3 regions of the Pseudarthrobacter cremeus genome follow, and region 2 is predicted to be linked to each of the others. Evidence: riboswitches for the same ligand, from Rfam matches in the RefSeq annotation. Region 2 holds a riboswitch; each other region holds the start of a gene.
What was found. Region 2 has a riboswitch for S-adenosylmethionine ahead of ACS5PJ_RS04085 (DUF1737 domain-containing protein). Riboswitches for the same ligand answer to the same signal wherever they lie in the genome.
Positions count from the first base shown of each region.

Region 1: another riboswitch for S-adenosylmethionine. It lies ahead of ACS5PJ_RS20015 (aminotransferase class V-fold PLP-dependent enzyme); the one in region 2 lies ahead of ACS5PJ_RS04085 (DUF1737 domain-containing protein).
Region 3: another riboswitch for S-adenosylmethionine. It lies ahead of ACS5PJ_RS13260 (cobalamin-independent methionine synthase II family protein); the one in region 2 lies ahead of ACS5PJ_RS04085 (DUF1737 domain-containing protein).

Region 1 covers NZ_JBPZHC010000014.1:20,584-25,124, forward strand. The annotation lists gene ACS5PJ_RS20005 (metal-dependent transcriptional regulator) at 1-270, opposite strand, end outside; gene ACS5PJ_RS20010 (class I SAM-dependent methyltransferase) at 296-1,054, opposite strand; gene ACS5PJ_RS20015 (aminotransferase class V-fold PLP-dependent enzyme) at 1,167-2,585, opposite strand; SAM riboswitch class IV at 2,622-2,735, opposite strand; gene hisN (histidinol-phosphatase) at 2,893-3,717, opposite strand; gene rsgA (ribosome small subunit-dependent GTPase A) at 3,772-4,541, opposite strand, start outside.
Region 2 covers NZ_JBPZHC010000002.1:81,158-85,698, reverse strand. The annotation lists gene opgC (OpgC domain-containing protein) at 1-1,071, opposite strand, end outside; gene ACS5PJ_RS04090 (hypothetical protein) at 1,219-1,737, opposite strand; SAM riboswitch class IV at 1,884-1,999, shown strand; gene ACS5PJ_RS04085 (DUF1737 domain-containing protein) at 2,013-2,270, shown strand; gene ACS5PJ_RS04080 (rhodanese-like domain-containing protein) at 2,267-2,677, shown strand; gene ACS5PJ_RS04075 (O-succinylhomoserine sulfhydrylase) at 2,678-3,886, shown strand; gene ACS5PJ_RS04070 (glycoside hydrolase family 26 protein) at 3,896-4,541, opposite strand, start outside.
Region 3 covers NZ_JBPZHC010000006.1:234,657-239,197, reverse strand. The annotation lists gene ACS5PJ_RS13270 (YegP family protein) at 1-164, opposite strand, end outside; gene ACS5PJ_RS13265 (adenylosuccinate synthase) at 500-1,789, opposite strand; SAM riboswitch class I at 2,067-2,173, shown strand; gene ACS5PJ_RS13260 (cobalamin-independent methionine synthase II family protein) at 2,187-3,395, shown strand; gene ACS5PJ_RS13255 (uracil-DNA glycosylase family protein) at 3,609-4,241, shown strand; gene ACS5PJ_RS13250 (DUF3151 domain-containing protein) at 4,428-4,541, opposite strand, start outside.

The DNA.
Region 1 (4,541 bases), on a different contig from region 2:
AACAAGGTAGGTCTCGATCAGGCGGTGGCGGCGCACCATGGACAGGGCCAGCCGCACGCCGGCCGGGGTCAAGGTGATGGCGCTGTACGGCTTGTGGTCCACCAGCCCCTGGTCCTTCAGCTTGCGCACCATCTCCGAAACTGATGAGTTCGCGACGCCCAGGCGCTGGGCGAGCTGTGAGGAGGTGATGGGTTTGTCCTGCCACTCCGTAAAGCCGTAGACGACCTTGACGTAGTCCTCGATCGAGGAGGAGGGCGCGCTGGTCTTCACGGCACAAGCCTACCCGGTAGTGCCATCAGGCCTTGGCAGCCCGCCATGTCAGCGTCAGATACGGCAGGGTGATGTCTTCCCCGGCGGCGTGGCCCAGATGCTCGTGAAGGTACCAGTCGAGGTTCGCCAGGACTTTGGCCCGGATGGCTTCCCCGGCGCGCAGGTAGTAGCTGCGGGATTTCGTCAGCTCCATGATGTCCGCCGTGCTCAAGCTGTCCTCCCAGCGGGTGAGGTGACTCTCCAGGCCTTCAAACCCGGGCCCCACCACTGGGCGGAACCCGGGCTTGTAGACATCGCCCGCGTGCATGATGCGGGACAGCCGGTGGACCCACGGGATGGACGTGTCCAGCTGGTTCCAGATCAGGCCCAGTGTTCCGCCGGGGCGGAGGATCCGCGCCAGCTCCGCGCTGGCCAGCAGCGGATCACACCAGTGCCAGGCCTGGGCAACGCTGGCGACGTCGAACGAAGAGTCTGGGAGTCCGGTCGCCTCTGCTGTCCCCTGGGTTGCGGACACCTCAGGGTAATGGGCGCGCAGCTGTTCGAGCATGTCGGTGGAGGGGTCCACCGCTGAGACTGCGAGGCCGCGTTCCAGCAGGAGGGCGGTGAACTTGCCCGTGCCGGCGCCCACGTCCACGGCGGACCTGGCCCCGGCAGGGATCAGCCAGTCAGCTGATTCACCGGGGTAGCCGGGGCGGACCCGCTGGTAGTGTTCGCCGCCGTCCTGGAAGCTCTGGCCGAGCTCCCGGCGACGGCCGTGGTCAAGCCTGGGGCCACCCCGTGCCACTCGCGGCCTCCTTCAACTGATCCCTGGGTATCCTTCGAATTTACCGCATGGGAGGGCCGCCAGGTTCGGGACCCCGCAGCCGCCTGATCGCGGCCTGCTGCTTCAGGAAAAGTCAGTCATCAATGCAGGGGGCCGCCCCGGCGGTGCCAGGCGTGTTCGGCGCCCAGTGCGGGTATGTGCGGGTGTCGTTGGCAGGAACCCAGCGCCCCGAATCCACCACGTAATCCCAGCCCAGGCCCGTGCTCCGTAGCTGTTCGATGCCGGCAAGGAGCCGCTGGGCGTCCTCGAGCCGTGAACCCACGCCGAAGCTGGCACGGAGCGAACCCGAGGGCAGGCCGAGGCGCTTGAGCAGCGGGTGCGCGCAGAAGCGGCCGTCCCGCAGGCCGACGCCGTGTTCTGCGGACAGGTAGGCAGCCACCAGTCCGGCGTCGTAGCCCGCTACCGAGAAATTCACGACGCCGATGGTGCCGGTCTCAGCATCCGTGTCCGAGAAGATCTGGTGGACGGTGACGCCGTCGATCTTCTGCAGCCCTGCCACCAGGAAGGACCTGATGGCGGCCTCGTGGGCGTGCCACCGTTCCTGGTCCAGTGACGCAAGGACCTGGGTGGCGCGGGCCAGGGTGGCCGCGCCCAGGACATTGGGGGAGCCGCCCTCGTGCCGGGCCGGGCCGGTGGCCCAGCTGACGCCGTCGAGCCGTGCCTCGCGGACGGCGCCGCCGCCGGCAAGGTGCGGTGTGCCTGCGTCGAGCCAGTCGGTGCGCCCCACCAGGACACCCGCCCCGAAGGGCGCGTAGAGCTTGTGCCCGGAGAAGGCGATGTAGTCGACGTCGTCCGCGCCGATGTTGATCCGGCGGTGCGGAGCGAGCTGCGCCGCATCCACCACAATCCGTGCCCCGAACTCGTGGGCCAGGGCAGCAAGGGCGCGGATGGGGAGGATTTCGCCGGTGACATTGGAGGCACCCGTGACCGCGAGCAGGCTGACGCTTCCCTGCTCGAGTTCAGCGCGGAGAACCTCGATGGTCCCCGCGATCGTGTCGGCAGCCACCACGCTGCGGTGCGGCACGCCCTGCCACGGAAGGAGGTTGGCGTGGTGCTCGATGTCCAGGTACAGGACATCGCCGTTTGGCCGCCCGTCCGTCAGCGGAAGGCAGCCGGCGAGCAGGTTCAGCGAGTCGGTGGTGTTCCGGGTGAAGATCACGGAGTCGTCCGGGCGGCCGCCCACGAAGTTGCGCACGATGTTCCGGGCGTTCTCGTAGACGGAGGTGCTGATCTGCGATGCATAGCCGGCCCCGCGGTGGACACTGGCGTAGAACGGCAGGATCTCGTTCAGGTAGGCGGACACCACGGAGAGCGCCGGCGCGGAAGCGCCGTAATCCAGGTTGGCGTAGCGGATGTGGCCGCCCTGGATCAGCGGGGCCTGGATTTCTGCGCCGGTAACGGCGGACAGGGGGCGTCCGGCGAGGGCGGGCACATCGGTGTTAGCGGCGTGGACTGTGGAGACGGAGTCGGGGGAGACAGTGGCAGTTGTCACGGAGACCTCACTTTGAAAGGACACCCGTTACCCGGGAATCCGCGCTTGCCGGGTCCGTTCCGGACCGGCCTGGTCGTCACCCGGGGCACCCCACCGCGAATGGAGGGTTGCCGGCCAGCAAACCGGGGTTTAGCGCTGGCACTCGTGACCTGTTAAGAGCGTAGGACATCGCCGCCGGGGGAAAGAAGCCCGGCCGAATGTTAAGGACTTTATTACGCGCAATTTGGGCGGGGTCCCATTCTTCGAACAAACGACGGCGGGCGCCCCCCGGAGGAGGCGCCCGCCGCAGATAATTCGGTATGGGGTTCTAGGGAGCGGTCTGGAGAAGATCGTCCAGGCCCGGATTCAGCCGTTTGAGGACCTCGGAGTGCAGGATGGAATTCGTGGCCAGGGCGTTGCCGCCGAACGGCCCGTCCACTCCTTCCAAGGAAGTGAAACGGCCGCCGGCTTCCACCACAATGGGGACCAGCGCAGCCATGTCGTACAGGTTCAGCTCCGGTTCACAGGCGATGTCCACCGAACCTTCGGCCACCATGCAGTAAGACCAGAAGTCGCCGAACGCGCGGGTGCGCCAGACGTCCTCGGTCAGGCCCAGGAAATCGTCCAGGTTGCCGCGCTCCTTCCAGCCACCCAGGCTTGAATAGGAGAGGGAGGCATCGGACAGCCTGGACACGTCCGAAACCCGAAGGCGGGTTGCAGCGGCGAGGGACCTGCCCATGTACGCCCCGGCCCCTTTGGCGGCCCACCAGCGCTTCCCCAGGGCGGGTGCGCTGACCACACCCACCACGGGTTCGCCCTCGTCAACGAGCGCGATCAGGGTGGCCCAGACCGGAACGCCCCGGACAAAGTTCTTCGTGCCGTCGATGGGATCGATGATCCAGCGGCGTGCCCCGTGGCCGGAGCTGCCGAATTCCTCCCCAAGGACGGCGTCGCGGGGACGCGAGCGGGACAGCTGGCCGCGGATGGCTTCCTCTGCGGCTTTGTCCGCATCCGTGACCGGTGTCAGGTCAGGCTTGGTCTCGATGTGCAGGTCCAGTGCCTTGAAGCGGCTCATGGTCTGGTCATCCACGGAATCGGCCAGCACATGTGCGAGGCGCAGGTCATCGTTGTAGCTCGAAGCGGGTTGGATCATGGTTACAAACTACCGTCTCCGGGCTGCGGAGCCGGGGAGGCGGGCGTTCAGCAGCTAGCTGATGCTGCCCAGTTCCTTGGTTTCCTGGCCTTCCAGCCGCGGATCTGCACCCAGCAGCCGTCGCAGCGACGCGAGCCGGGCCGGGCCGGTGGGGCCGGCTTTGCCGGCGGCAACCCACGCATCGACGCCACAGTTTACGGCGGCTGCGTTGTGCTTGCAGCCGCGTTCGCAGGCGTCGGTTCCCGGCTCAAGGTCGGGGAACGAGCGCATGATCCGGTCCGGGTCCACATGGGCGAGGCCAAACGAGCGGATGCCCGGGGTGTCGATGATCCAGCTGCCCGCCGGGGCGTCGGTCAGTTTCAAAGCCAGGGCCGACGACGACGTGTGGCGGCCGCGGCCGGTCACCGCATTCACGCCGCCGGTGGCCCGTTCGGCTCCGGTGAGCGCGTTGACCATGGTGGACTTGCCGACGCCGGAGTGGCCCAGCATTACCGTCACTTTGCCGTCCAGGTGGGCCCGCAGCTGCTCCACGGCGTCGCTGTCCAGCCGCGCAGAGAGGCCGTCGTCCGAGCGGGCGTCGATGCCAGAGGCGGCTGAGTCTGCCGTCCGGCTGATGATGACCGGAAAGTCCAGGTGCTCGTAGTTGGACAACAGTTCAGCGGGGTCCTTGACGTCGGCCTTGGTGACGAGCAGCAACGGCTCAATGCCGGCATCGTACGCTGCCACGAGGGCGCGGTCGATAAAGCCGGTGCGCGGTTCCGGGTTGGCTGCGGCCACCACCACCACCAACTGATCAGCATTGGCCACCACCGCGCGCTCGATCG
Region 2 (4,541 bases):
AACACCGGTGTCCCGGGTACTGACACGCTCGTCCCAGATCACGGCAGCTGTCCTGTTGAAACGCGCGGACGTGGCGGCTTCCAGCGTCTGCTCCCACCAGGCCCCCTTGATCTCAGCCTCCCCGGCCCCGCCGGTGGAGGGGCTGTAGAAGGCTGCCGTCTGCAGGAGGAACGGCTTGCCGGCTTGCTCCACATAGGTGGCGTAGAAGTCCTCGTTTCCCGCTCCGGCCAGCATGCCGACAAGCTCGCCGGACCCGGGCACGGTGTTGACGGCGGCCTTCCCGGCAGTGTCATCGTGGTAAGCCGAAAGCCCCACCCATTCGACGGCGTCGTCCCCGGGATAGTACGGGGCGTAGGCGCGGTCGGCACCGTCCCAGGCGCCGTCGCCGTTGGTGTCCAGCAGGGCGAATCCCTCGCTGCCGGCGGGAGGGGCGTTGCGGTTCCGTCCGAAGGGGTAGTCCCGGCCAACGTACGGCTCCCAGACCATGAGCGTGCCGGCGTCGTCCGTTTCCTTGAACTCCGCAGCGACGGCCCGGAAGGCAGCACGATACGCTCCGGGCTGCTGGCCCCACCCAACCCAGCTGCCGTTCATGTCCGGGGCAAAGCGCACCAGCACCTTGCCCTGGAAGCCGGCCGAAATGCGGGCCACCTCGGCCACGAACGCCCGGGCCGCCGCCGCATCGATCTGTTCGAGCGGAACGGTGGGCTTGACGGTGAATATTGCGTGGGAGCCAACGGCTGAAGCCTGGTCCAGAAACTGCCGGAGGTTGGCGGCCTCGGCGGTCCGGAAAGGGATGGAGATGTCATGGCCTAAGACCGCGGGGGTGGCCCCCAGCCGTTCGGCAAAGGACCCGGCGGAGTCCTGACCCCACTCGAGGACAGCTCCCAGCAGGGGCTTGCCCGGCTCCGGGGCCGGCTCTGGTTCGGCGGCCGCGGCAGCACCGGCCGGCAGGAGGCTGGACAGGAGGCTGAACAGGAGGAGGAGGGCGGCAAGGAGCGCTGCGGGCAGCGGGCTGCGGAGTCCGGAGGCGGCCGGCGCCGGCACACGCCTGGGTACGGTGGCTGTTGGCATGCGGGTGTGGACCCTCCCCCAGGACGGCTTTTCAGTGATGGCGGCCGGTGCCACCTGCGCAAACTCTATCGGTCCCCGGCAGATGCGGACTGCCGTGCGGGCTCCGGCTTGGCCGGCCACACCGATCAGCCTTAGCCGGCCAGGACCTTAGCCGGCCAGGATAACCAGCGGGACCAGTCGCTCCGCACACGAGACCCGGATTAGGGTCTCCGGTCCGGACGCCGCCCTGTTGTTGACCCCTGTGTCGTCGCACCAGTCCAAGGCGTACGGGTAGGCGGTGACCCCGGCCTCCCCCGCGGCCATTCCCGCGGGGACAGTGAACACGAAAGTGAAACCGCCGTCGTCGGTCATGGGGGCAAGTTCCTCCAGGATGTTGATTCCGGCAGCGTCCCGGACCGTTACCTGGACTTTGGCGTCCGCACCGTAGCGCGCATCGCACGTTGCGTCCTGCGCGCTGACCGTGACCCGGTCTCCGGGGCGGGCTTCGGCAGGCGTGACGCTGTACGCCGGCGGCATGCAAGGCGGCGGACCCGCTGCGTCCCGGCAGCCGGCCAGGCCCGCCAGGGCCGCCAGGATCGAAGCGCCGCACAGTGCCGTGGCGACCAACCGGGCCCCGGCACCTTTCGCCCCTTGCTTGCTGCCGCTTTTCCCGCCGCTGTCCCCCATGACCTGATTGTCCCGCCCGGCTGGCCAGGGGAGAAGCACGCGCCGGTTACGAAAGTCCGGTCCTGGTGACGAAACCTCCGTGTTGGTTACGGAACATGACGACCGCGGCGGTGCGGCCGGGCGGGCCGGATGTTACGTTTTTGGGGAGTAATGAGAACCGGCGCCAAGCCCTGACTGGCCGGTCGGCAACCCTCCCTTTCGCGGCGGGGTGCCTCAGGTGAATACTCGGCATATCGACCCATTCGAGCTGCAAGCGTGAAAGAAGGAGTTCTGTCGTGTCTGACGCCCCTGCCCCTGAAGAAAAACTGTCGTACCGGCTCATCACGGGGCCGGATGACAAGGCCTTCTGTGAACGGATTTCCACCGCCCTGGCCGAAGGGTATGTCCTGCACGGCAGCCCGGCCGCGACCTTCAACGGCAGCAGCGTGATCGTTGCCCAGGCACTCATCCTCCCGGCAGCCATCGCCAGCGCGGATGCCGCCGTCGCCACCGCTGTGGAAGACCTCGATTTCGACGGCGAGGGCCACGCATGAGCTACGCCGGAGACCTCACCCCGGAGGAAGCGTGGGCCAAGCTGGAGCAGGGCGCCATCCTGGTGGACGTCCGCACCGAGGGCGAGTGGGCGCACATCGGCATCCCGGACACCAAAGCCACTGACAACGACCCCCTGTTCATCCAGTGGACGTTCCCGGGCGGGATCCCCAACCCGGATTTCCTCACCGACCTGACCCAACAGGCCCCCGAGGACTCAACCACCGAACTCGTTTTCCTCTGCCGCTCCGGCCAGCGGTCCATCGCTGCCGCCATCGCCGCCACGCAGGCCGGCTTCACCTCCTTCAACATCCTGGAGGGTTTCGAAGGCGAGCCTGACCGCTACGGCGAGCGCACAGTCAACGGCTGGAAGAACCGCGGCCTGCCCACCAACCTCGGAAGCAACTAAGTGACCTTCAACAAAGATGCCGCCGGCTGGAGCCCTGACACCCAGGCGGTCCGCGGCGGCCTGGACCGTACCAACTTCCAGGAGACCACCGAGCCGGTGTTCCTGAACTCGGGCTTCGTTTACGAGTCCGCCGCCGCAGCCGAGCGCGCCTTCACGGGTGAGGACGAACGCTTCGTCTACTCCCGCTACGGCAACCCATCCGTTGCCACGTTCCAGGAACGCCTCCGCCTGCTGGAGGGTACGGAGGCGTGCTTTGCGACGGCGTCAGGCATGTCAGCTGTCTTCACCGCCCTGGGTGCGTTGCTGGCAGCCGGGGACCGCGTGGTGGCCGCCCGGTCACTGTTCGGCTCCTGCTTTGTGATCCTCAACGAAATCCTGCCGCGCTGGGGCGTGGAGACGGTCTTTGTGGACGGACCGGACCTCGATCAGTGGCGCGACGCGCTGTCCGGGCCCACCACGGCGGTCTTCTTTGAATCGCCGTCCAATCCGATGCAGGAAATCGTGGACATCGCCGCGGTCAGCGAACTGGCGCACGCCGCCGGGGCCACCGTCGTCGTGGACAACGTCTTTGCCACTCCCCTGCTGCAGCGCTGCGGCCAGTTCGGCGCGGACGTGATTGTCTACTCCGGTACCAAGCACATCGACGGCCAGGGCCGGGTGCTGGGCGGGGCCATCCTGGGCACCAAGGAATTCATCGACGGTCCGGTCAAGCAACTGATGCGCCACACAGGACCCGCGCTGTCCGCGTTCAACGCCTGGGTTCTCACAAAGGGCCTGGAAACCATGGCGCTGCGCGTGAACCACTCGTCCGCGTCCGCGCTGCGGCTCGCCGAATGGCTCGAACAGCAGCCCGCCGTCAGCTGGGTCAAATACCCCCTGCTGAAGTCGCACCCGCAGTACGAGCTGGCCGCCAAGCAGATGAAGGCCGGTGGCACCGTTCTCACACTGGAACTTGCGACGACGGGCGGCCGCTCGGGCAAGGACGCCGCCTTTGCGCTGCTGGACGGGCTGCGGATCATCGATATCTCCAACAACCTGGGCGATGCCAAGTCCCTGATCACCCATCCGGCCACCACCACCCACCGCGCCATGGGCCCGGAAGGCCGGGCGGCGATCGGGCTCAGCGACGGCGTGGTGCGGCTTTCGGTTGGCCTGGAGGACGTGGACGACCTCATCGGCGACCTGGAGCAGGCGCTCAAGCAGATCTGATAGGCCGACTTAGCGGCGGGCGGCCAGAGCTGAGGAGAGGGCAGACGCTGAGGCGGCGCTGCTGTTGATCCGCCAGTCGGTCTCCTTGTTCAGGTTGAACCAGACGAAACCGGAGACGTCCGGCTGGGTCCCCAGATAGGAGACCAGCGCGGTGTTCCAGTCCGGCTTGCTGCCACCGGTTTCGGTGCTCGCTGTCTCGGTGATGATGATCTGCTTGCCTGGGGCGATCGTCCGGAGCTCCGCCAGGTAGGGGCCGAACACGGCGGCGGGCAGCTGCCAGGAACTCCACACCTGGGTGGTGCCCCAGTTGTAGGCGTCCAGGCCCACGGTATCCACATACGCATCTCCCGGATACAGCACGGAAGTTTCAACCGATCCGCCTCCGTTGGGCGCCCATACCCAGTTGACGTTGGTTGCACCGGCCGCGCTGAAGAGGCCGTACACGTGCCGCCATGCCTGGACGTAGTCCCCGGGACTGTTGCCGTTGACCGCTTCAGACCACGGGTACCAGTTGCCGTTCATTTCGTGGGCAAACCGGAGCATCAGCGGCTTGCCCCAGGACGCAAGCGCTGCCGCCCACTGGCTGATGTACGGGTCGAAGTCGCCCGCGGTGATGCGGGCCAGCGCGTAGGCGGGCTGGGTTACGCCGGCGCCC
Region 3 (4,541 bases), on a different contig from region 2:
ACCAGCCCCGTCCCGGCGCACTCCCGCACGGCCGCGATCCCGGCTGCCACCGCCGGCTTGTCAGCGAACGCCTCCGACACAGCCATCACCGTTCCGTCCGGCCCCATCAGCCTGAACCTGAACAGCGAATCGGCGTCCACAAAAACTTCAAACATCCCGGCCATGGCAAATCCTTCCGGTCTGCGGGTGATCAGCTCCGGCGACGTCCTCGCCACCGGCCTGCCCGGACGCGTTGCTGCGTCCGGTCCCGCGGGTCTGGTCGAACGATCTGTTGATCAGTTCAGCGTGTGCTTAAGAGTCTGGCCGCCGCTCCGGGAGCCCCACAAGACCGGCCCGGTAAACCCTGTGTAAATTGCGTACCACCGCCCGCAGAGCCCGCTCAGGCCCGCCCAGGCCTGGCCAGCAGCGCTGACGCCCGCCCTGTAACCCACGCCTTAACCACCGACGCCGGCGGGGTTACCCTTTCAGGTGACCCGCCGGCGTCGTACGTGTGTGGACTTTAGTCCTTGATGAGGTCGTTGACCACGATGGTCTGATCGCGGTCCGGGCCGACGCCGATGGCGGAGAACCGCGTACCGGAGAGCTTCTCCAGCGCAAGCACATAGTTCCGGGCGTTCTCCGGGAGGTCCTCCAGGGTGCGGGCGCCGGTGATGTCCTCGGTCCAGCCTTCGAAGTACTCGAAGATCGGGACAGCATGGTGGAATTCGGTCTGCGTCATGGGCATTTCGTCGTGCCGGACGCCGTCGACGTCGTACGCCACGCACACCGGGATCTGCTCAATGCCGGTCAGGACATCCAGCTTGGTGACGAAGTAGTCCGTGAAGCCGTTGACGCGGGAGGCGTGGCGGGCCAGGACGGCGTCGTACCAGCCGCAACGGCGCGGGCGGCCGGTGTTGACGCCGAACTCACCGCCCGTCTTCTGCAGGTACATGCCCATCTCGTCGAACAGTTCCGTGGGGAACGGTCCGGCGCCGACGCGCGTGGTGTAGGCCTTGATGATGCCGATCGAGCGGGAGATGCGGGTGGGGCCGATGCCGGAACCCACTGACGCACCGCCTGCCGTCGGGTTGGAGGACGTGACGAACGGGTACGTCCCGTGGTCCACATCCAGGAAGGTGGCCTGGCCGCCCTCCATGAGCACCACCTTGCCCTCGTCCAGCGCCTTGTTCAGGACAAAGGTGCTGTCGATGACCAGCGGGCGCAGGCGCTCGGCGAAGGACAGGAAGTAGCTGACGATCTCCTCCACCTCGATGTCGCGGCGGTTGTAGACCTTGACCAGGAGTTCGTTCTTCTGGCGCAGCGAGCCTTCCACCTTCTGGCGGAGGATGGATTCGTCAAAGACGTCCTGGACGCGGATGCCCAGGCGGGCCACCTTGTCCATGTACGCGGGGCCGATGCCGCGGCCGGTGGTGCCGATGGCCCGGCTGCCGAGGAATCGCTCGGTGACCTTGTCCAGGACCTGGTGGTAAGGCGCCACCAGGTGGGCGTTGGCGGAAACGCGCAGTTTGGACGTGTCCGCACCACGGGCCTGAAGTCCATCAATTTCCTGGAACAGCGCCTCGAGGTTCACCACGCAGCCGTTTCCGATGATGGGAACCGCGTTGGGGCTGAGAATGCCGGCCGGAAGGAGCTTGAGCTCATACTTCTCACCGCCTACGACGACGGTGTGTCCGGCATTATTGCCACCATTGGGCTTAACGACGTAGTCCACACGGCCACCCAAAAGGTCTGTGGCCTTGCCTTTTCCTTCGTCGCCCCACTGGGCTCCTACGATCACGATTGCTGGCATGGGATCCTCCCCCATTCGTTCGGGCCGCACTCCGGGTACTCCATCCGGTGGTGCACCGGACGGCCCACCGAAAGCCGGCGCCGTTCATGAGAACGCCCCGAAGGCAACAGCCTGGCGGGAACGGTTTATGACGCCCTGCCACGCAAGAGTTCGGGGCTCTTACCACCCAAGTTTAGCCGATGCCCGGGTTTCTCCACTCGTTCGGCCTGGCAGGGTTCACACACGAAACAATCGGGCCCGGACTTGCCCGGGCCCCACAGATGGCCTTAAGTGAGAGTACCCATCCGGAGCGGCCGAGAGACCTGGCTCGTTGACGCCGCAGCAACCGCGCATGAGCAGGGACAACTCTGCCCGCGCAGGTGCTACTGCCAGGACCGATGGAAAGGAAAATCCCCCGATGTCCCAGAACTCGGACCACATCCAGGTCACCCACGCAGGTTCCTTGCCCCGCACCCCGGAGCTCATCGCTGCCAACGCCGCGAAGGAGACCGAAGGCATTACCCCGGAATTCCTGGCACTGCTCGAATCGTCGGTGGCGGAGGTCGTCAAGCGGCAGAAAGACGTGGGAGTGGACGTTCCCAACGACGGCGAATACGGACACACCATGTCCAGTTCGGTCGACTACGGAGCCTGGTGGAACTACTCCTTCGCGAGGCTCGGCGGCCTGGAACCGACAGATGTGGACCGGTGGAAGGACGCCACGGTGCACCGCTCGTCTCCCGGGCACATTGTGCTGACCTCTTTTCCGGACCGCCGCGACAGGCTTGCTTTCAACGACGCCTACACCGATCCGTCCTCGGGGATCCTGGCGCACCGCAAGAGCGTTTCCCAGCCGAAGATCACCGGGCCCCTGACCTACACCGGACAGGACTTGGTGAACTCCGATGTCACCAACCTGAAGAAGGGCCTCGCCGCCGCAGGCCTCAACCAGGGTTTTGTGGCGTCGCTGTCCCCCGGGTCATGCGCCCGCGTGGCCAACGAGTACTACAAGTCCGACGAGGAGCTGCTCTACGCCTGCGCCGACGTGATGCGGGAGGAATACAAGGCCATCATCGACGCCGGCCTGACAGTGCAGCTCGACGACCCTTCCCTGGCCGAAAGCTGGGACCAGATCAACCCCGAGCCGACGTTGGAGGACTACCTCAAGTTCATCCAGCTCCGGGTCGAGGCCACCAACTGGGCCCTGCGTGACCTGCCCCAGGAACAGATCCGCCTCCACGTCTGCTGGGGATCCTGGCACGGCCCGCACACCACCGACATTCCGTTCGGGGACATTGTCGGCTCGGTGCTGCAGGTCAACGCCGGAGCGTACTCCTTTGAGGCCGGCAACGTCCGCCACGAGCACGAATGGCGGGTCTGGGAGGACACGAGGCTTCCCGAGGGCAAAGTGATTATTCCCGGCGTGGTGTCACACGCCACCAACGTGGTGGAGCACCCGGACCTCGTCGCGGACCGGATTGTCCGTTTTGCCGAGGTAGTGGGCCGGGAGAATGTCATCGCCTCCACCGACTGCGGGCTGGGCGGGCGCGTCCACCCGCAAATCGCCTGGGCCAAGCTGGAGGCCTTGGGCGAGGGCGCCCGCCGCGCCACCAAGCGTCTCTGGTAGTTTTTCGATCCGGCTGCAGGGTCCGTCCTGTGCCTTCCATCACGGGAAGGCCATGGACGGACCCTGCATTTTGCGGGGCTTGCTAAACTGATAGAGACCGACCAGGAATCGGTCCACAACACATTTCAAACCATCCCGGACTTGGCGTGCCCACCGCGCGCCCATTTTCCGGATTGGCAGCAGCACCGATCCCCGCAGGAGACATTGCCCTTCATGACAGCCCTGGCACCCGAATCATTCCGCGAACAGCTCCTGAACCGCCGTTACGATCCAAATGTTGCCGCAGTCAACGAGCTGTGCGATTCACTGCAGAGCGTCAAGCCGCACACCCGGGTCCCCTATGTCGACCCGATGCACGACGTCGATGAGTGCCGCATCATCAGCCTTTTCTCCAACATCGGCGAGGCGGACCCTTCGGGCTTCATCACCGCGGGCGACGACGACGCCACCACCCGCATGCTGGGAATCCAGTGGAAGCTGGGCCTGCGCCCCGAGTGTGTCATGCCGTGGAACGTCCACCCGTGGCACACCGACGGAGAGCCCAACGGCAAGTTCACGCCGGACCAGATTGCCTCCGGCCTCAAGCCCCTGCTCAAGTTCCTAGCCCTGGTGCCCCGCGCCTCGGTGATCGTCGCCCACGGCACCGAAGCCAACCGGCTGGCCAACCTGCTCCTTAAGACCGAGGTGCCCATGATCTGGCGCCGGGGCCTGAAGACGTACAAGGTCCGCAGCCTCAGCGGCCGCGCCTTCGCCGGAACCCCCGCCCGGCAGGATCAGTACCTCGAGGAAATGCGCGTCGCCTACGCCGACGCCATGGCCCGCACCGGACTGACCAAGGCCAGCTAGTCCCCCGCCCGTAACCACGGCAACCTACGACGGCGGCCGGTCACCTTTTTCGAAAAGGCGACCGGCCGCCGTCGTACTTTAAACCACAACCGCTGTACTACTAACCACAACGCGGGGTCACTCCCGGCCCAAAAACGTTGGTTTATTGGGCGGAAAGTGACCTCGCGTTGCTTTGGGTGGTACTTGTCAGGCTGCCGCTTCGATGGCGGCCTTCGCCGCCGGGTCGGATTCGTTCAGGAACTTCTCGATCCGCTCCGGCTCTTCCGCTTCACCGATGGCCGAAGAGGCCCGGCCCAGCGA